3 regions of the Mesorhizobium sp. Primo-A genome follow, and region 2 is predicted to be linked to each of the others. Evidence: predicted binding sites of a transcription regulator. Region 2 holds the regulator's gene; each other region holds the start of a gene.
What was found. The regulator LexA, encoded in region 2, represses DNA repair genes until DNA is damaged. The targets are predictions, from matches to a motif close to TGTTCNNNNTGTGTTCNG.

Region 1: a site for LexA is predicted at 4,128-4,145, ahead of EOC83_RS22270 (sel1 repeat family protein). Genes of this name have one in related genera too.
Region 3: a site for LexA is predicted at 5,377-5,394, ahead of EOC83_RS29050 (ImuA family protein). Genes of this name have one in related genera too.

What each region holds. Positions count from the first base shown of each region.
Region 1 is NZ_RZTG01000012.1:61,356-68,647, forward strand. Features, by position in the region: gene EOC83_RS22260 (acetyl/propionyl/methylcrotonyl-CoA carboxylase subunit alpha) at 139-2,121, shown strand; gene EOC83_RS22265 (ABC transporter substrate-binding protein) at 2,213-3,334, opposite strand; gene EOC83_RS22270 (sel1 repeat family protein) at 3,727-3,993, opposite strand; gene EOC83_RS22275 (DUF2147 domain-containing protein) at 4,440-4,781, shown strand; gene EOC83_RS32850 (hypothetical protein) at 5,006-5,164, shown strand; gene EOC83_RS22280 (hypothetical protein) at 5,204-5,398, shown strand; gene EOC83_RS22285 (AMP nucleosidase) at 5,515-6,978, shown strand; gene EOC83_RS22290 (endonuclease/exonuclease/phosphatase family protein) at 7,050-7,292, shown strand, end outside.
Region 2 is NZ_RZTG01000003.1:176,304-183,595, forward strand. Features, by position in the region: gene EOC83_RS06295 (alpha/beta hydrolase) at 1-165, opposite strand, end outside; gene EOC83_RS06300 (AMP-binding protein) at 479-2,104, shown strand; gene kynA (tryptophan 2,3-dioxygenase) at 2,101-2,937, shown strand; gene kynU (kynureninase) at 3,016-4,263, shown strand; gene lexA (transcriptional repressor LexA) at 4,674-5,414, shown strand; gene EOC83_RS06320 (ComEC/Rec2 family competence protein) at 5,408-7,292, opposite strand, start outside.
Region 3 is NZ_RZTG01000020.1:45,002-52,293, forward strand. Features, by position in the region: gene EOC83_RS29040 (error-prone DNA polymerase) at 1-3,150, opposite strand, end outside; gene EOC83_RS29045 (DUF6504 family protein) at 3,147-4,670, opposite strand; gene EOC83_RS29050 (ImuA family protein) at 4,582-5,346, opposite strand; gene EOC83_RS29055 (hypothetical protein) at 5,911-6,669, shown strand; gene EOC83_RS29060 (hypothetical protein) at 6,784-6,981, shown strand; gene EOC83_RS29065 (hypothetical protein) at 6,982-7,242, shown strand; gene EOC83_RS29070 (hypothetical protein) at 7,246-7,292, shown strand, end outside.

The DNA.
Region 1 (7,292 bases), on a different contig from region 2:
CTTCCCTGGTAAGGGAGAGGTTTACTCCGAGGGCTTAAAAGGCTCGCGAGACAGCACCCCCCTCTGTCCTGCCGGTCAGAGGGGGGTGTTCAAGCGCCATGCTTCCCATGGACTTCGAACCTTACATGCGGAGGCTCCATGTTCGCCAAGATCCTGATCGCCAACCGCGGCGAGATCGCTTGCCGTGTCATCCGTACGGCTCGGAAGCTGGGCGTGCGTACCGTCGCCATCTATTCGGATGCCGACGCAAAATCCCTGCATGTCGAGATGGCCGACGAGGCGGTGCATATCGGCGCCTCGCCCGTCGGCGAAAGCTATCTGCGCGGCGACAAGATCATCGCGGCGGCCCTGGCAACGGGTGCGCAAGCCATTCATCCCGGCTACGGCTTCCTGTCGGAAAATCCCGATTTCGTCGACCAGGTGACAGCGGCGGGGCTTATTTTCATCGGCCCATCCGCGGCCTCTATCCGTGCCATGGGGCTGAAGGACGCCGCCAAGCGGCTGATGGAAAAGGCCGGCGTGCCGGTCGTGCCGGGCTATCATGGCGAGGCGCAGGAGATCGTGCTGCTTGCCTCCAAGGCGCGCGAGATCGGCTATCCAGTGCTGATCAAGGCGCGCGCCGGCGGCGGCGGCAAGGGCATGCGCCGGGTCGAGCATCCCGATGAGTTTTCCGAGGCGTTGTCCAGCGCACGGCGCGAGGCGAAAGCCGCGTTCGGCGACGACCGTGTGCTGGTCGAAAAATATGTCGACAAGCCGCGCCATGTCGAAGTGCAGGTCTTCGGCGACAATTTGGGCAATGTCGTGCATCTCTACGAGCGCGATTGCTCGGCGCAGCGCCGCCACCAGAAGGTGATCGAGGAATCGCCGGCGCCCGGCATGACGCCCGCTTTGCGCAAGGCGATGACGGAGGCGGCAGTGAAGGCCGCCAAGGCGATCAATTATTCAGGCGCCGGCACCATCGAGTTCATCGTCGATGCCTCGCAGGGCCTGAAGGCCGACCGCTTCTGGTTCATGGAGATGAACACCCGTCTGCAGGTCGAGCACCCGGTCACCGAAATGGTCACCGGCACCGACCTGGTCGAGTGGCAGTTGCGGGTCGCGTCAGGCGAAAAGCTGCCCAAGACGCAAAGCGAGATCGCGCTCGTCGGCCATGCCTTCGAGGCGCGCATCTATGCCGAGGACGCGGCAAAAGGGTTCCTGCCGGCGACCGGTACGCTGCATCATCTGAAATTTCCGGATGCGGCCCCGCAAGGCGCCACGATTCGCATCGAGACTGGCGTGCGAGCGGGTGACGCCATCTCGCCCTATTACGACCCGATGATTGCCAAGCTGGTCGTCCACGCAACGGACAGGCAGGCGGCTCTGGAGGCGCTTGGCGCGGCGCTATCCCGGACCGAGATCGCCGGCTCGACCGTCAACACCGCCTTTCTTGCCGCTCTCGCCGCCGATCCGGATTTCGCCGCAGGCGATGTTGACACCAGCCTGATCGCCAGGCACCAGACGGCGCTGACCGAGGTCGCGCCGCCGACCGGCGAAACCATCGCTGCCGCGGCCGTTGCGGCCTCCGGCGCCGGAGCATCGCCGTCACCCAACGATCCGTGGTCGTCGCTTGCCGGTTATGCGCATTTCCACAGCGTGGCGCGACGCACACGTTTGAAGTTTGGCGAAGACGAAATCGTGGCGAAAGTTTCGGTGCGGCATGACGGGCGGTTCCAGGTGACGCTGGACAAGCCCTATGACGACACCAATTCGCATGATTTTCGCTCAACACCACGCCTCGCCCGCTGGCCAGGCCACATCACCCTGTTCGAAGGCGCCGTCGGCTACACCTTTACGGTGCCGGACCCGCTCGCACGAGCCGACGAGGCAGCGGCGGGTTCAGGCAGCCTGCGCGCGCCGATGCCGGGACTGGTCAAGCTGGTGCGCGTGGGAAAGGGCGATGCCGTGATCAAGGGTCAACCGCTGCTGATCCTGGAGGCGATGAAGATGGAACACACCATCGCCGCGCCGCATGACGGCGTGATCGCCGAGATCGCCACCGAGGGCGTGCAGGTGACCGACGGGACGGTGCTGGTACGGTTCGTCGAGGAACAAGCCGCTTCGGCCGCTGTAGCCAGCTGACGGTTCGAAAGGCAGACTACAGGGCAAACAAGAAAATGGCCGGGGACGACCCCGGCCATTTCCCTATGCTATTCAGTCGCCGGGCCGGCGATTACTGCGCGATCGGCGCATATTTTCCGTCATGCCACTGGTTGATGTCGTAGCTGGCATTCTTGAGATCGCCCTTCTCGTCGAAGGTGACATTACCGACGACGGTGCTGATCGGCGTGCCGTTCTTCAGCGCCTCGGCAACCTTGGCCGGATCGTCGCTGCCGGCACGCTTGATGCCTTCGGCGAATGCCTGGATGGTGGCGTATGAGAACAGCGTGAAGCCCTCCGGCACGAAACCGCCGGCCTTGATCTTCTCGACGGCTGCCTTGGCTTCCGGCTTTGCCTGCGGATCCGACGGGAAGACGAACATGGTGCCCTCGCCGGCCGGGCCAGCGACCTGCCAGAATTCCGGCGAGGCGATGGAGTCCGGCATGATCAGCTGGAACTTCAGGTTCTGTTCCGCCGACTGACGCAGGATCAGGCCAGCTTCAGGATGGTAGCCGCCGAAATAGACGACGTCGGCTTTCAAGTCCTTGAGCTTGGTAACGAGAGCCGAATAGTCCTTCTCGCCAGCGTTGATGCCGTCATAGTAGACCTCCTTGAGGCCGCCGGCATTCATCGTTGCCCTGACGGCGTCAGCCACGCCCTGTCCGTAGGCGCTCTTGTCGTGCAGGACGACGACATTCTTGCCGGCGAACTTCTTGGCGATCCATGGGCCGATGAAGGCGCCCTGCGCATCGTCACGCGTATAAAGGCGCATGATCGTCGGCCAGCCGGCCTTGGCGGCCGCGTCGGTCAGCACCGGGTTGGAAGAAGCCGGGCTCATCATCAGCGCGCCGGCTTCGGCATAGACGGCCGAGGCCGGAATGCTCGAACCCGAGCAGGCATGGCCGTCGATGAACTTGACGCCATCGGCGACGACGCGGTTGGCAACCGACACCGCCTGCTTGGGATCGCACTGGTCGTCTTCGATATCAAGCTTGATCATCGACCCGTTGACGCCGCCAGCGGCGTTGATCGCATCGGCAGCGGCCTGTGCGCCCTGCTTGAACTGATCGCCGATGGTGGCGAGCTGTCCGGTCATCGGGCCGATCACCGCAAAGGTGATATCGTCGGCGAATGCGACCGGCGTGCTCATCATCAGGCCGAATATGGCCGCGTTCAAAATACTCAATTTTTTCATGATGGTAGAACTCCTCCACTCACGCGCGGCCGCCCCGGCCACGCTTCTTCCAGAGAGGCGGGACAATTTCATCCTTCATTCGGCCTGTCTAGGCGCATTGGCGCCGCTCGATTGGGCCTGCAAGACGTCATCCACGCAAAAACCCACGCCAGCCTTGTTCCGGCTGGTCGTGGCTTTTTTGCCCGTCGAGCAATCTCCAGGCGCCCCGCCCCTAAAAATCCCGCTCAGCTTCCCTGTGTCGCGCACGACTGGGCCTTGCGGCCTGCCGCGTTCTTTCTCTTGCCCTCGTGACCGTCTTGCGCGGCCTTCAATTTCGCCGGGTCCGGCCGTCTGTGCGGCCTTGATCCCGGAGCTTCCCTGTCTTCGATAGGCCTGTCTGCGATTGGCAGATTTCAGTGCATGGTCATCCATTCGCGGGCTTCGCGAAGCGCCGTGGCGATCTCGACCTTCGACATGGCCGCCGACAGTTCCGAGCGCAGTTCCGCGGCGCGGGCCGAGCCCTTGATGGCGGCGATGTTGAACCATTTGTGGGCGGCAACGACATCGGTCTCGCAATCGCGGCCGGTCGCATACATCATGCCCAGTTCGAAAAGGATGTCGGCCTGGGCAGTTGCCCCCATGGCGCCGAAACCTGCTTCAAGCATTTCAAAACGTGCCATTTCAATCCCCTGTTTCCGGCCCCTGTCAGGCTCCCGAGAGCTGCCTTCTTTCGTCCTTGGCGGCTGCTCTTCCGATGCTTTCGAGAATGCCGTGCAGGCTTGAATCCGTCGTTAAATGGCGTGCTTAATTTGAGGAAAACAAAGCTAAAACAAGAGGTAAACGCGGAAATTCGTTAAGGATACAAAGCCAGCAATTCAGCCTGCTTGCGTCAAATTTGACGAAAATTTCCCGATGCCAATTCAAGACTTCGCTAACCACAGGAGACAAAGGCGATGCGCCGATCGTTTCATTTCCTTGGCCAGGAGGCGCATTCGGGGCCCTTCAAAATCCGAAAGTCTTCCGTTGCGGCACCGCTTTTGTTTTGCCGGGAGCTGGATTAGCTTACGTTTGCGTAAGCGGCAGACCGAGGCGGAGCATCCGGCCGGACATCTAAAGGGAGGAAGACATGTTTCGAAGAGTGAGCCTGGCCCTTGCGGCCACATTGATCATGGCCGGTGCGGCCTGGGCCGATCCGATCGAGGGCAATTGGAAGACGCAGGCCGGCGACACCGCAGCCATCGCTGGCGGCGGCTCGTTTTCCATCACGCTCAAGTCCGGCAAATATGCCGGCAAGACCATCGGCTCGCTCAAGGCGACGGGCGACAACAAATATGCCGGCAACATCACCGATCCGGCAAACGACAAGACCTATTCGGGCAAGGCGACATTGTCGGGCACCTCTCTCAAGATGAGCGGCTGCGTGCTCGGCGGGCTGATCTGCAAGAGCCAGACCTGGCACAAGCTCTGATCGAGCGCATCTTTCCGACCTGATGACGGGGCCCCGACGGGCCCCGTTTTCGTTTTGTCGACACATCCTGCGCCGGTGATGCTCGATGGAGGCCGGCGGCTATCCAACCGACGCCGGCGCCGTCGAAACCCCGTCAATCATCTTGAACCGCAGATGAACGCCGCCATCAGAGCCGGTTCAGTTGCATCAGGGCATTCTCCGGCGTGTTGAAGGAGACCGACCCAATGCTTGCTCGCCGCTTCACCATCGTCTGCCTGCTGGTGAGCCTGTTTGGAATGTTCTTCGCCATCCTCGTCGCTGAAGCGGGCCGTCCGGCCCGCGCCTGGGACGAAGCCAGTTCCAGAACCTGCCGCCTCGCCTGCCCCACCCATCTTCGCAACTGAACAAAGAAACCAAGACCTCGAAAAGAAAAGCTGAACGCCATGAACCGCATCGCCGCCAACGTTCTCAAGACCCTTCGGCTTCTGCCGCGGGCGGCGCTTATCCTGACGGTTCTGGCCGCTCCGGTCCTGGCCGTGCCGATGATGCGCGCTGACGCCGGCTCGACGATCGACGCACCGGCCCTGAAGAAGTCCGGCGTCGGCTTTGTGCTTCTGGTCAGCCTGCAGCGCGGTTGAAGAAAAACGGCGCTTTGGCCGCCTTCGGTCGCGACACCCCTCCCAAGTGCCGATCCAAGTCTCTATATTGAGCCATGGAAAAGCGAATCTACCCACAAGCCATCGAATCTGTCGTCATGCCGGAGCCTTTTGGCCGGCAAAGCTTTGATAGCGCTGAAAAGGCCGTCAAGGCACTGCAGGCGCTTTACGATCGCAACACCAGGTTCCTGCGCGACTCCTTCGCAGAATTGGCGGCAGCAGGCGGTGATAATGGCAAGCGCTACCGGGCCTTCTATCCGGAGATCGGCGTCACCACCAACTCATTCACCCAGATCGACTCGCGCCAGGCCTATGGGCATATGCCGACGCCTGGGCATTTTTCCACCACCATCACCCAGCCGGGCCTGTTCGAAAGCTACCTCGTCGAGCAGTTGCGCCTGATCATGCGCAATCATGGGGTTGCGGTCACGGTGTCGGAATCGACCACACCCATCCCGCTGCATTTCGCCTTCCTTGAAGGCACCCATGTCGACGGCGCGACGGCAGAGCGCATCAAGCGGCCGATCCGCGACCTGTTCGACGTGCCCGATCTCGACGGCACCGACGACCAGATCGCCAACGGCACCTTCGAAGTCGCCTTCGGCGAGCCGAGGCCTCTGGCGCCCTTCACGGCGCAGCGCATCGACTATTCGCTGCACCGGCTGTCGCACTATACGGCAACCACGCCGCAGCATTTCCAGAACTTCGTGCTGTTCACCAACTATCAGTTCTACATCGACGAATTCGTCGCCCGCGCCCGCGACCTGATGGCCAATGGCGGCGGCGGATACACGGAGTTCGTCGAGCCGGGAAATGTCATCACCAAGGGCGGGCAGAGCGCGCCCAGCGAAGGCGTTGCACCGCCGCGCCTGCCGCAGATGCCGGCCTATCACCTGAAGAAATCGGGACATGGCGGCATCACCATGGTCAATATCGGCGTCGGGCCTTCCAACGCCAAGACCATCACCGACCATATTGCGGTGCTGAGGCCGCATGCCTGGGTGATGCTCGGTCACTGCGCCGGCCTGCGCAACACCCAGGCGCTTGGCGACTATGTGCTGGCGCATGCCTATGTGCGCGAGGACCACGTGCTGGACGACGATCTTCCGGTCTGGGTGCCGATCCCGCCGCTGGCCGAGATCCAGGTGGCGTTGCAGGAAGCCGTCGCCGAAGTCACCGGCCTTTCCGGCTACGACCTGAAGCGCATCATGCGCACCGGCACCGTTGCCACCATCGACAATCGCAACTGGGAACTGCGCGACCAGCGTGGGCCGGTACAGCGTCTGTCGCAATCTCGCGCCATCGCACTCGACATGGAATCGGCGACCATCGCCGCCAATGGCTTCCGCTTCCGTGTTCCCTACGGCACGCTGCTGTGCGTTTCGGACAAACCGCTGCATGGCGAGTTGAAGCTGCCCGGCATGGCGACCGAATTCTACAAGCGCCAGGTGGCGCAGCACCTGACCATCGGCATCAGGGCTATGGAGAAGCTCGCGGAAATGCCGATGGAGCGGTTGCATTCGCGCAAGCTCAGAAGTTTTTCGGAAACGGCGTTCCAGTAGGCCGGTTCCACGCATCGCATGGGCATTTCGTCATCTTGATTGAGCCGCATTACTGCCGATAAGCAGGCGGCATGGAGAGAGCGGGCTTCGGGACATTGCTGATTTCGGTTGCATTCCTGGCAATGCTGGCCTGTTCGATCGCGCTGGTGGCCGGGTTTTTCGGAACGCTGCATCCCGCCTTCGATTCCTTCTCGCATTTCCGCGTCCATCTTGCCGTGCTGATGGCGCTTTGCGCGTTGCCGCTGCTGGCCACGACATTTCGACTGCAAGCGGCCGTGGCACTGCTTTTTGCCGTGGCGGCCTTCGCCACCACT
Region 2 (7,292 bases):
CCTGTCGCCGTAGGCGATGTCGAGCCGTGCCCGGCTCTCTGCCGAGAGCGCATCGCGGAATGCTGCCGCTGGCTCGGACCAGGCGGCTGGCCAACGGTCGCTGCCGGCAATGTTCGCGCCGTTGGCATAGGCATCATCCCAATCGACGATGTGACGTTCGAACATCTGCGCCCTCCCCCAAAACGGCATCGCTGTTGCGCTAGCAATGGCCAGCGCCACGCCATGCGTCAATGCTCCAGGGCAAAAACATTTTAGGCTTGAAACAAATTTCGACTGGTGCGATCCTGCCCGCACGAACAGCCGACAATGGGAGGTCTGCTGTGCTGCCCTCACCTGCAGATGTTCACCCTTTCGGCGCGCATCTCCGAGCAGGCGTGATGGGCAGCACGAAGCCTCCTCAGAGCAGGACCTTAGGATCCACCACATCCAGCCAAGGCGCATTGCGCACTGGCCAGGCAGCAGACGGGAGAGCGGCGACATGCTTGGGCCTTCAGCGCATATCGACACGTTCACGCGCGATCACCTGCCGCCGCCGGAGCAATGGCCCGATATACTGCTCGACGGCTTCGACTATCCCGAACGCCTCAACGCCGGTGTCGAACTGACCGACCGGCTGGTCGAGAAGGGCCTCGGCGACCGCACAGCCCTGATCGGCAATGGCCGCCGCCGCACCTACAAGGAACTGTCCGACTGGACGAACAGGCTCGCCCACGCGCTGGTCGAGAATTATGGCGTCGAGCCCGGCAACCGGGTGCTGATCCGCTCGGCCAACAACCCCGCCATGGTCGCCTGCTGGCTGGCTGCCACCAAGGTCGGCGCCGTGGTCGTCAACACCATGCCTATGCTGCGCGCCGGCGAACTGGCCAAGATCGTCGACAAGGCGGAAATCACCGTCGCGCTCTGCGACACCAGGCTGATGGACGAGATGACCGCCTGCGCCAAGGACAGCACCTTCCTCAAACAGGTCATAGGCTTCGACGGCACCGCCAACCATGATGCCGAGCTCGATCGTGCCGCTCTCGACAAGCCGGTGACATTCACCGCCGTCAACACCGGCCGCGACGATGTCGCGCTGCTCGGCTTCACCTCGGGCACGACAGGCGTGCCGAAGGCGACGATGCATTTCCACCGCGACCTCCTGATCATCGCCGACGCCTATGCCCGCGAAATCCTGGAGGTGACGCCGGACGACATCTTCGTCGGCTCGCCGCCGCTGGCTTTCACTTTCGGCCTTGGCGGGCTCGCTATCTTTCCCCTGCGCTTCGGTGCGGCGGCGACGCTGCTGGAGCAGGCGACGCCACCCAACATGATCCACATCATCGAGACCTACAAAGCCACGATCTCCTTCACCGCGCCGACTGCCTACCGCGCCATGCTGAAGGCCATGGATGAAGGTGCCGATTTGTCTTCGCTGCGGGTTGCCGTTTCAGCCGGCGAAACCTTGCCCGCTCCGGTTTTCGAAGAGTGGACGCAAAAGACCGGCAAGCCGATCCTCGACGGCATCGGCGCCACCGAAATGCTGCACATCTTCATCTCCAACCGCTTTGGCGACATGAAGCCCGCGTCGACCGGCAAGCCGGTCGGCGGCTACGAGGCGCGCATCGTCGACGACGAGATGCGCGAAGTACCGCGCGGCGCGACCGGCAGGCTGGCGGTGCGCGGCCCGACCGGCTGCCGCTACATGGCCGATATCAGGCAGAAGGACTACGTGCGCGACGGCTGGAACATCACCGGCGACACCTTCACGCAGGACGAGGACGGCTTCTTCCATTTCGCCGCGCGCTCCGACGATATGATCGTCAGCGCCGGCTACAACATTGCCGGCCCCGAGGTCGAGGCCGCACTTCTGTCACATCCCGACGTCGCCGAATGCGCGGTGATCGGCGCCGAGGACGCCGAGCGCGGCCAGATCGTCGAGGCGCATGTCGTGCTGGTGCAGGGCGTGGCGCCTGACGCATTGACGACCAAGCGCCTGCAGGACCATGTCAAGGCGACGATCGCGCCCTACAAATACCCGCGATCGGTGAAATTCATTGCTGCTTTGCCCAAGACCCAGACCGGCAAGATCCAGCGCTTCCGGCTGCGCACGGAGAAAGTCAATTGAGCGAGCCCTACGATCCGGCGTCCGAAGGCGCACAGATGTCGTTCAACGAGCGCATGTCGTACAGCGACTATCTGCACCTGGAGAAAGTGCTGGAGGCGCAGACACCGCTCTCGTCGGCGCATGACGAGATGCTGTTCATCATCCAGCACCAGACCTCGGAACTGTGGATGAAGCTCGCTTTGCACGAGATTGGCGCCGCGATCCGCTCGATCCGCGCCGACCGGCTTGAGCCGAGCTTCAAGATGCTGTCGCGAGTCGCGCGCATCTTCGAGCAGCTGAACAATGCCTGGGATGTGCTGCGGACGATGACGCCCAGCGAATACACCGAGTTTCGCGACGCGCTCGGCCAGTCCTCGGGTTTCCAGTCCTGGCAGTATCGCGCCATCGAGTTCATGGCCGGCAACCGCAACCTGGCCATGCTCGGCCCTCACAAGCATCGGCCTGACCTCAGCGGAAAGCTGGAAGCCATTCTGGCCGAGCCGTCGCTCTATGACGAAGCGCTGCTGCTTTTGGCGCGCAACGGATTCGACATCGGTGCCGATGCCAGGCGCACGGACTGGCGTGAGACGCGAACCGAGAATGAAGAGGTCCTGGTCGCCTGGCAGACTATCTACCGCGATCCGCAGCGCTACTGGATGTTCTACGAACTGGCCGAGAAGCTGGTCGACTTCGAGGATTATTTCCGCCGCTGGCGCTTCAACCACGTCACCACGGTGGAGCGCATCATCGGTCTGAAGCGCGGCACCGGCGGCACGTCGGGCGCTTCGTATCTGAAGAAAATGCTCGAGGTCGTGCTGTTTCCGGAGCTGTGGACGGTCCGCACCCGGCTCTGACATCATCGAAATGAGAACAGGCTCACCGAAGGGACGCTCTGTGGCGGAAACCCCTTCGCGAACAACCGGGGACTGACCATGAGTGGAATTCCTGATCTCGCCGCAGTCGAAGCGATGGATGCCACGGATCCGCTGCGGGCCATGCGCGACCGTTTCATTCTGCCGGAGGGGGTGATCTATCTCGACGGCAATTCACTGGGGGCAGCATCTCATGCCGTTTTCGGCGAGCTGCAGCAGGCGGCGACGCAGGAATGGGCCCGAGATCTTATCCGAGCCTGGAACACGGCCGGATGGTTCGAGATGCCGATCGAACTCGGCGACCAACTCGGACGCCTGATAGGAGCCGCGGCCGGCCAGACCGTTGTCTGCGACACGACATCGACCAACATCTACAAGGTGCTGCACGCAGCGATGGAGATGCGGCCCGGCCGGTCAGCCATCGTCGCCGAAGGTGACAGTTTTCCCACCGACCTGTACATCGCCGAAGGCGTGGCCTCGACCCGGGATGGCGTCCTGCTGCGCCTCGCGGGCGTCGACGCGCCGACCATCGAAGATCTGATCGACGAAAACGTCGCGGTGGTGCTGGTCAACCACGTCAATTACAAATCGGGTGAACTGCGCGACATGGCGGCGCTGACGCGCAGGGCTCATACGGCCGGAGCGCTGATCGTCTGGGATCTCTGCCACACCGCCGGCGCCCTGCCCGTCGAGCTCGATCAGGCAAATGCCGATTTCGCTGTCGGCTGCACGTACAAGTACCTCAACGGCGGTCCGGGCGCGCCGGCCTTCATCTATGCCGCGCAGCGCCACCACGGCGATATCAGCCAGCCGCTCAGCGGCTGGTGGGGCCATGCGCGGCCCTTTGCCTTCGAACGGGGTTATGTTGCCGGCACCGGCATCCGCCGTTTTCTGTGCGGTACGCAACCGGTCCTGTCGATGCGGGCGCTCAAAGGCGCGCTTGCCATCTGGAGCGACGTCGACATGGCGGCATTGCGAAAGAAGAGCGTCGCGCAGACAGAACTGTTCATCCAGCTCGTCGAAGCCAAGTGCGGCGCCTACGGTCTCACGCTGGAGACCACCCGCGACGCGACCAGGCGCGGCAGCCAGGTGTCGTTCCTTCACGACCACGGCTATCAAATCATGCGGGCGCTGATCGAGCGCGGGGTGATCGGTGACTTCCGCGCACCGTCGACCATCCGTTTCGGCTTCACGCCGCTCTATGTCAGCTACAAGGATGTGTGGCTGGCGGTTGAGGTTCTGGAAGACATTCTGCGCACGGGAGCATGGAAGGACCAGCGTTTCGCCGTCAAGGAAGCCGTTACCTGACGCACCGATCCCGGCGATCCGCCGTCGCTGCCCTCACTGCCTGGCAAATGACGGAGAGCTGAATTTCCAGCCAAAATGCCCAACTGACGTTGGCGTTTTGGCTCCGTTTCGTTCACGGCCAACGAACGTCCCGAAGGTTGCAATCGCCCCTTGTCGAGGTCGATCGACAGATAATGCCAAGCTTTGGTAGGGGATAAGCCACAGGTCATTAACCATAACAATTTCAATGTGAGCAGGCGCATTGCCGAAGGTGGCGCCCGTCGATCGTAACCCGCTGGCAAGCGCCAAATAATTTCAGCAGCCTTAACAAATTCATTAAACTTTAAACGGTTGCAGAACACAACTGGAACAGATAGTGTTTGTTCTGGGTTTGTTTTTCGATTCTGGTTTCAGGGAACCTGGGGGCCGCCATGCTGACACGCAAGCAACATGAACTGCTGATGTTCATCCATGAACGCCTGAAGGAGAGCGGCATTCCGCCATCCTTCGACGAGATGAAGGAGGCGCTCGACCTTGCCTCCAAATCCGGGATTCATCGGCTGATCACGGCCCTTGAGGAGCGCGGCTTTATCCGCCGGCTGCCCAATCGGGCCCGCGCGCTGGAAGTGCTGCGGCTGCCGGACTCCATCGCGCCAGGCCTCAATGCGGCAAAGAAGTTTTCGCCAAGCGTCATCCAGGGCAGTCTTGGTCAGGGTGGTGCTCTTGGCCGGCAGATCAAGCCGGCGCCTTCGCGGATGCCTTCGCCCGGCAATGACGACGATGCGGTCTCTGCCGTTTCGATCCCGGTCATGGGTCGCATCGCCGCCGGCGTGCCGATCGATGCCATCCAGCATCAGACGCATTCGATTTCGGTGCCGCCGGACATGATCATGGGCGGCGCGCACTATGCGCTGGAGGTCAAGGGCGATTCGATGATCGAGGCCGGCATCTTCGACGGCGACACCGTTATCATCCGTAACGCCGACACGGCCAGCCCCGGCGAGATCATCGTGGCGCTGGTCGATGAAGAGGAAGCGACGCTGAAGCGGTTCCGCCGCAAGGGCGCCTCGATTGCCCTCGAAGCCGCCAATCCAGCCTATGAGACACGGATTTTCGGGCCGGACAGGGTCAAGGTGCAAGGCAAGCTCGTCGGCCTGATCCGTCGCTACTGAGACGGCTGTGGGTTGACCACTGGCTTCTCGGGTTTCTTGAAGGGTGCCAGCCCCCTCGCCTCGCGAGAGTATCTGCGTTGCGTGTGCCAGGGCCGATATGGGCTGTCCACCGCGAAGCTGATCGTCGCCGGCGTGGTCGCCGATTGGCGATCGAAGAAGACCGCGGCACTGCCTTTGCGAGCCAGTTGCCGCTTGGTGATGACGAGAACCAGCGGGTTGTGACAGGCGTCATAGGCGGTGGCGTCGTTGACGACGATCAGTTCGGCGAAGCCGCAGGCTTTCCAGGTGTCCTTGCGGTCCTCGACATAGGCAATGATCGCACCGGACATGTGCCTGGCCACGCAAACGCCTGAGGAGCAATAGAACGGCGATCCCGGCGGTAGCTCAACGGCATCCGCGACGTCGAATTGCCCATCGCTGTTGTCGAACACTTCCGGAACGACGATGGTTTCCGATGTCAGCGCGCGTTTCCAGTTGTCGACGGTGAATTCGTTCGGCCGTTGCCGGCTGACGGCAAGCTCACCGCCACCGATCGGCAACGCCACCAGCCGGGCGTCTTCCGAGATCAGCACATCGGGCGTGCGCGTATCCGAGACGGTCAGCAAGCCTGCCAACGCGAATGGCAGAGCCGCGAGCCGCAGCCATGTCGTCGCCATCGTCGCGATGACCAGGGCAATGGCCACCAGCAGGACCGACTGTTGCGAAATCAGCCCGACCCCATCGACAGGCGAACGCTCGGAGATCCAGCCCGATATGGCGATCATCATCGTCAGGCCCTTGCCCATCAGGTAGAGACCTGGCCAATCCAATCCGAAAGGCATCAGCAGCGCGCTGGCGACGGCCAGGAACATGACGACGGTGACGATCGGCATAACCGCGAGATTGGCGAACAGGCTGAGCGGCGACACACGCTGAAAATGCCAGATGGCAAACAGCGTCGTGGCGCTGCCGGCGATGATCGAGGTCATGGCCAGACCGATTGCCGCCAGCAGGAATTTTCGTGTCAGGAACCCGGGCAAGGATCGCTTCGGCGGCGGCGTTCTTGCTTTTCCCGCGCGGTGATCCGCCCAGCCGGCATAGGCGCCGACCAGAGCCGCGGTCGCGGCGAACGACATCTGAAAACTCGGGCCGACCACCTCATGCGGCGACACCACGATGACGGCGATCGCCGAGATCGCCAGATTGCGCATGGTGAGTGCTGCTCGATCGAACAGAACTGCAATCAGCATCACTGCCAGCATGATGAAGCTGCGTTCGGCGGCGACGACGATACCTGAGATGACGAGGTAGGCTGCGATCGAGAACAGTGCGGCGGCAGCGGCATACTTCTTGACCGGGCGACGCGCGGAAAAATCGGGAAACAAGGCGAAGGCGCCGCGCAGCAACCCCATGATGGTGCCGGCGACCAGAGCCATATGCAGTCCCGAAATGGAGATGATGTGGTAGATGCCGGTACGTCGCATCGCCTCATTGATGTCGTCGGGAATGCCGGCGCGCACGCCGACGATCAGCGCCGCGGCGATCTCGCCTTCGGCGCCGCCGACGCTCGCCCTGATATGGTCGGCGATGCCTTCACGGGCATTTTCCACGCTGGAGGAAATTCGGGCCGACAGCGGCATGTCGCCATCATCGCTGACGACAAGCTTGGGATTGCCGAGAAAGAACCCGCTGCCGCCAATGCCGGCAAAATAGCTGTCGAAGGAGAAATCATAGCTGTCCGGTCGCACCGGCCCGGTCGGCGGCAAAAGCTTGGCATATCCAGTGATGAGAGAGCCTGCGGTCACGTCAGCCGGGATCTTGCGTGCCGAAAGCCGTACCCGTTCCGGCGCATAGCGCAGTTTCGGTCTTGCGGTCGATGTTACGTCGATGGTCAGCCGG
Region 3 (7,292 bases), on a different contig from region 2:
AAACTCGTCACCGCGCCCATGCGGCAGGGGGAAGGCAGCATCCCGATCACCAACGCTAGCCAGATCGGCGGAAAGATCGCTCAAACGGTGAGCGACGAGATGGACCACCTCGCCTTCGCGCTGAATCCGCCCATGGACGCCGATCATGCCGGCGCCGAGCACGACCCTGCGATATTTTTCGAACACCTTGACCCACACAACCAGGTTGGCGATCCCGGTCTCGTCCTCGATCGTGATGAACATCACGCCCTTGGCTGAGCCAGGCCGTTGGCGAACCAGCACGAGCCCGGCCGCCTCCAGCCATTGTCGGTCACGCGCCTGCATTGCTTCTCGACAAGAGACGATGCGCTTGCGGCGCAGATCGGCGCGCAGGAACGAAACAGGATGCTCGCGCAGAGTCAGCCCGACATGTCCGTAGTCTTCGACGACCTCGCCGCCTGATGTCATGGCACGCAGCGTAACGCTGGGCTCCTGGATCTCCGGCACCGTCCGCTGCTCGCGCGCGGAGGCGGCAGCAAACAGCGGTAGCGGCTCGTCGCGTAGGGCCTTGATCGCCCACAAGGCCTCCCGCCTCGCCAACGACAATGAAGGCTGAAACGCGTCGGCCTGGGCGAGTTCAACCAGCGAGGCGGCGGGAACACCGGCTCGATGCCAGAGGTCGTCTACGGACACAAACGGTTGATCGGCTCGTGTGGTGACAATGGTCGCCGCATCGGCATTGGCCAGGCTGCGGACCATCCGCATGCCGAGGCGAACGGCAAACCGATCTTCTTCGTGCTCAGTGGGCTCCAGCGTACAGTCCCAGCGTGAAGCGTTGACGCAGACTGGACGCACCTCGACGCCATGGTCGCGGGCATCGCGAACGATCTGCGCCGGCGCGTAGAAGCCCATCGGCTGAGCATTGAGGAGAGCGGCGCAGAAGACATCGGGGTGATGGCATTTCATCCAAGAGGAGGCGTAGGCGATCAGCGCGAAGCTCGCGGCATGGCTTTCGGGAAAGCCGTAGCTGCCGAAGCCTTCCAGCTGCTTGAAGGTCTTTTCGGCGAACTCGCGCTCATAGCCGTTTTTCACCATGCCGCCGATCAGCTTGGCGCCGAAGCTGGAGACGCCACCAGTGTGTTTGAAGGTCGCCATGGCGCGGCGCAGCTGATCGGCCTCGCCTGGCGTGAAGCCGGCGCATTCGATCGCCACCCGCATTGCCTGTTCCTGGAACAGCGGCACGCCCAGCGTTTTTCCGAGCACCTTTTCGAGCTCAGGCTTGGGATAGACCACCTCTTCCTTGCCTTCACGCCGGCGCAGATAGGGATGCACCATGTCGCCCTGGATCGGCCCTGGCCGCACGATCGCTACCTCGATCACCAGGTCATAAAAGGTCCGCGGCTTGATGCGCGGCAGCATCGACATTTGGGCGCGGGATTCGATCTGGAAGGTGCCCAGCGTATCGGCCTTGCGGATCATGGCGTAGGTGCGCGGATCCTCTGCCGGGATCGTTGCGAGATCGAGCGTGATGCCCTTGTGTTGCGACAGGAGATCGAAGCCACGCTTCATGCAGGACAGCATGCCGAGCGCCAACACGTCGACCTTCATGAACTTCAGCGCATCGATGTCGTCCTTGTCCCATTCGATGACCTGACGATCCTTCATCGCGGCTGGCTCGATCGGCACCAGATCGTCCAGCCGATCGCGGGTCAGGACGAAACCACCGGGATGTTGCGACAAATGCCGCGGCGCGCCGATCAACTGCCTGGCCAGATCAAGCGCCAGACGCAGCCGGCGATCGCCGAGATTGAGGTTCAGCTCCTCGGCGTGCTTGGGTTGGACGCCTTCGTCCGACCAGCCCCACACCTGCGACGACAGCATCTTGATCAGGTCTTCAGGCAGCCCGAGCGCCTTTCCGACATCGCGCAGGGCGCCTTTGGAGCGATAGCGAATGACGGTAGAGCACAAAGCCGCGTGTTCACGGCCGTAGGTGTCGAACACCCACTGCATGACGATTTCTCGCCGATCATGTTCGAAGTCGACATCGATGTCGGGTGGCTCGCGGCGCTCTTCCGAGACGAAGCGTTCGAACAGAAGATCGTTGCGGTCGGGATCGATCGACGTGATGCCCAGGACATAACAGACGGCGCTGTTGGCGGCCGACCCCCTGCCCTGGCAAAGGATGTCCTGACTGCGGGCAAAGCGAACGATCGCATTGACCGTCAGAAAATAGGGCGCGTATTGCAGCTTCTCGATGAGCTGCAATTCATGCCTGAGCGTGCCGACAACCTTGTCCGGCACACCTTCGGGAAAGCGCTCCTTCGCGCCTTCCCATGTCAGTTTCTCCAAGGCCTGCTGCGGTGTCAGACCCGGCAGCATGCGCTCCTCGGGATATTGATAGGCAAGCTCGCCCAATGAGAACCGGCAACGCTCGGCGATTTCAAGCGTCCGCGTAAGCGCCTCGGGGTAGCGACCAAAAAGCCGTGCCATTTCGTCCGGCGGTTTCAGGTAGCGGTCGGCATGCCGCTCGCGGCGAAACCCGGCATCATCGATCGTGACATTGTGGCGGATGCAGGTGACGATATCCTGCAGAATGCGCCGTGATGGTTTATGGAAAAGGACATCATTGGTGACGACCGTTAGCACGCCGGCCTGTCCGGCAAGATTGGACAGATCGTGCAGCCGCAGCGCGTCATTGGGACGGCGCCGCAGCGTAAGCGCCATGTAAGCCCGATCGCCAAATGCCTCGCGCAGCCGCCGCAGCCACATCGAGCATGTGTCGTCGGCCTGGTCGGGGACGAGCACCGCAACAAGGCCTTCGCCATAGGCGACAAGGTCGGCCCAATGGAGCATGCATTTCGCCTTGCCGCCACGCTTCTTGCCCAGCGACAGCAAGCGGCAAAGCCGTGAATAAGCCGCGCGATCGGTCGGATAGACCAGGATGGAAATCTCTTCCGCCAGATCCAGCCGGCAACCGACGATCAGCCTGACACCGGTTGCCTTGGCGGCCTCATGCGCGCGGACAATGCCGGCCAGACTGTTGCGATCACAGATGGCAAGTGCCGGCATCTCCATGCATGCTGCTTGGGCAAACAATTCCTCGCAGGAGCTAGCGCCGCGAAGGAAGGAGAAATGCGAGGTGCATTGCAATTCGACGTAGGAAGCCGTCATCCAAAAATGCCGTGCAGAAACCACAAATGGGAACCGGTCGCGGCATCCTCGCCATCGCCTGCGCGATAGATCCAGAACCGCTCGCCGGCTTCATCTTCGACCTGGAAATAGTCGCGCACGGCGGCAAGCTCGGCATCGCGCTTCCACCACTCGCCGAAAACCCGCTCAGGACCATCGGCGCGCTTGACCCGTCGCCGGATGCCTCTCCAGGTAAAGCTCGCCGGCGGATGATCGGGCAGTAGCGCTATCGCCTCGATTAGCTCTGGAACGGCAAACAAGCGGGCCGGACGCGGCCAATGGTCTGGCCATGCCTGGCCAGTTTCGGCTGAGGCGGGGGCCACCCGCCGGAATGATCGCTCGGGCACGTCGCTGGCCACCGGGGCAAACCGATAGAGCCTCTCCTCGCCGACACGATTGCCGAGGATGTCGATCAGGTCTGAGATGTCCGCGTCCTGTTGCTCGATGAGTGACGAAATGGTCTGCCTGGGTGTCAGCGGTTCGGCCACAGGTGCGGACAAGCGCATCAACTCGATCCCGAAGCCCGGATCGACCGTCTCGATCTTGTCGCAGAGCAACCGCGTCAGCCGCTTCACATCGCGGACAGGCAAGGCCATGCCGACGCGAACGGCTTCGATGCGGTTATCGACGCGGTAGAGCAGCAGGTCGAGCCGCCGTGCGCCGAGGCCTTTGCCCTCCAGTTCGGCACATAGCGCTTGAACAAGCTTGCCGACATAGCGCGCGATTGTCTCGGCCGCACCAATCGGCTCGCCAAAGGCACGTTTGACTTCGACCACATCCGCTGACCGCACCGGCTCTATCGGCTCGGCGAGGCGTCCAGCAGCCTGGTCAAGGCGGCGGCCGAGTTCCGGCCCGAAGCGTAACGTCAGTGGCGCGCGCGGCTGCTGCAGAAGCTCGCCTACCCTGTCGAAGCCGAGAACCTGCAAACCCCTGACGATTGCGTCGGGCAACCGCAGTGCCGCGATGGGCAGTGGAAGAATCGCATCCTGGGTTGCGTTGATGGCGACCACGCTGACGGTCTGCTTGACGTAACGCGCAACAGCGTAAGCAGCACCCCAGCTATCCGCTATGGCTGCGCGCGCCGAGAAGCCGACCTGGCTGAGACGTTCGACCATATCGGCCAGCATCAACTGTTCGCCGCCATGAAGGTGGTCGGCGCCTGTGGTATCCATGACCAATCCGTCCCGAGGATCCACAGCGACGATCGGCGCGTACCGCCGCAATGCCCACAGGGCCAGCCGCTCCAATGCCTCAGCGTCTGCCTCGGGTTCGGCATCCATGACCGCCAGCCCCTGAACGAGCGCCTGTGCCTTCGTTGCCGGCATTCCCACCCGCAGGCCCGCTTCCACAGCCGCGCGATCTGTTGCTACCACCAAGCGACGGTTGCCTTGCTGCCCGACCAGCACCAAGGGTCTATCCGGTGGCGGCGAGACGTCGCCCAATTTCCTTCTGAGCCGGTCGGTCGACCACCTTGGAAGGAAGAGCGAGACGACCCTTTGCATCACAAGCCTCCACTTCGATATCGAGCGTTTCCCCTCCACGTGATCGGATCAATTCAAGTTGCCATCGTGCCCGGCCGACGCCTGGCACGGGAAGCGGTCGCGACGGCAAGACAGAAACCCGCCAGCGCGTAACAGACGCCGTCGGCTGCCCGAAATCGGCGGCTTCGGTCTGGCGGCGCCAGCGGCGGATGGCGATGCCCATCGCGCCGGAGCCTTCCGATGCGAGCTGCAAACGTCGCGAGGCCGTCATCGACAGCCGGGCAACTTCGGCAACCACAGCGCCAAGCCCCACATGCCGCAAACCTTCCTCGAAGCAGGCGAGCAAGGATTTGTCGTCACCGGCTTCGACATAGATCACTCGGTCGGGGTGAAGTCCGACCTGGGCGATTGCCGGCGCAAACAGATCCTGGCGCGTCACGCACCACAGCACCTTGCCTTGCGTTCTGGCCGCAATACCCGCCGCAAAAAGCGATGCGGCGGCGCCATCGATGACGCCGTTGCCGCCGCCGGCAACTTCATGGAGCGCGCCAAGAGCCACACCGCCCCCTGGCAGATGGCTGTCGATGGCAGTGACGCCGAAGGGGAGCACCGCTCGTTCGCGCGTATTGCCGCCTTCGAGACGCGCAATGCGCTCTCGCAGATCGGTAATGGCAGCGTTTGGCGCCGATGCACTCATCTGTCCCCTGAACGCGAAATGCCGATGGTATGTTCCTCATTTGTTCTCTTCCTAATAAAGAGTCAATGGCACGGCGAGGTGGCGCTGCGGAAGAAAGGTTTGGAGCGACCACTGCCTGGTGACGCCGATAGAGTCGTTTACCGACAGCACGATACGGTCGAAGGCCACGATAGCCCGCTGGGCGTCGCGCCGGCGACTGCCGGCGGCCAAAGGAAAAACGGCGCATAAACCGCAGTCCTGCGCGCGTCCGCAAATGCGGACATTGTCGCGCGCAGGACGGAGGACATTCGCCCCCGCCGCGGGCGGTTAACAGGACAGCCGTAGGAGCGTCAGCATAGCGCCGGCCGCAGGACGGGACGCGGGACCGACTGTCCCCGTCCGCGGCGGTCCGCATCTTGATCGGCGATGGAAGCAGTTGCCTTGGAAACGGGATCATGCGTCGATCATTGTCCAGTGGGCTATCGCGTTGAAAAGACAGATCTTATTCTTGTGTCGGCAACAGCCTATTGACTCCAATGTTCTTATTTTGTTCACTGTCAACACGATTGGCACAGGAGGCGAACCATGGAACTTCGCTTGAACATTGAAGGTGCAACGTCCAAAGAACTGGCACGCGGTGTCGCGGCAGCCGAAGCAGTTTTCGCGCGAGCCGGCATAACGGCCTTGCAAGGCGCGGAAGGTTTGTTCGCGTTGGAAGGGTGGGATATCAAAGGCTTTCCGGAAGACGACAAACCTACCGAGGATGAGGACCGAGCGGCCATAATCTGGGAAGAAGCCGACGAAGCTGCGACAATTGCATGTTGTGCGGGCTGGCCGGAGGACACAATTCCGCGCCATCAGGTCATGGAACTGATCGACGTTCCCCGAACGAGATTGCAAGCCGAGGCGCTTCCGGACACGTGGCCGGCGCGCAAACAGCTCTATCCTGACGTCGTCAAACGGCTTGAGGTCACAGCTGGCCCGGACCGCCAGATTGATTTCGATATTGCCTTCGTTCTTGGTTGGGTGCCCGAGCGGCCGACGCTGGATCGGGTCGAGCCGCTTTCGGAAGATGGCGACCGTATCCCCTTCTTCACCAGCGACCTTGCCCAGGTGGAAGAAATGGCCCGCAAGGCGCTCAAGGACTGGACGATCGAGGTTGAGCGAGATCCTTGCGACGCTCACGTCTTCAACCCGGCAGCCGGGGATGATGATGATGACGAATTGCGCATGGCGGCGTGGCGCGACTTCGACGGTTCCTTGCTTATGGAGAAGCCGCCTGCAAATCCTGCAATCGCACTGACCCTGGCGATGATGCGCGGCCAGTCGATGCATTTCGAATAGTGGTGAGCGGGTTCATGGCCGCCATCATCTGTCGATCGCGCTTGGCCACTTCAGTTCGCACGGCCGGATGGCCGAACTGCCGACAAGCCCACACCGCATCTGAGGAGAGAGACCATGTCAGAAAAACCACCCTATATGCCGACCGGCATTGGAATGGGCATGATGAGCGACGCCGAGACCAAGGTCGGCGTTCTGATATTCGAAACGGTGCAAGGTAACTTCGATTTCGCCGTCAATCTGCAGGCTGTCGATGTCCTCACCAAGGCAATCAACAAGATCGAGATGCATCTCCGCTCCGGCAGGACGCACTGAGTGTCCGACGATGTGCCAGATCAGAAAAAGCCGAAGCTGATCGTTGTCGTCGCGTTCGACCGCGGCGAGGATGGCGACCTGTTCACCGCATACGGCCCGACCGACCAGCAAAGCGAAGACCGCGCGATCCGCACGGCAAAGGCGCTGGCTTCAAACCACGTCGGTGTCATAGCATGGAGTCGCGACGCCGACCCGGCGCTTGGCGACTATGGGCCGCCGACAGTGCTGTTCACCAACGGCGAAGTGCCGGACATGGAGTGAAGAATGATCGATTCGCCCAGACACCAGGATGACCATGACTACGCGGACCG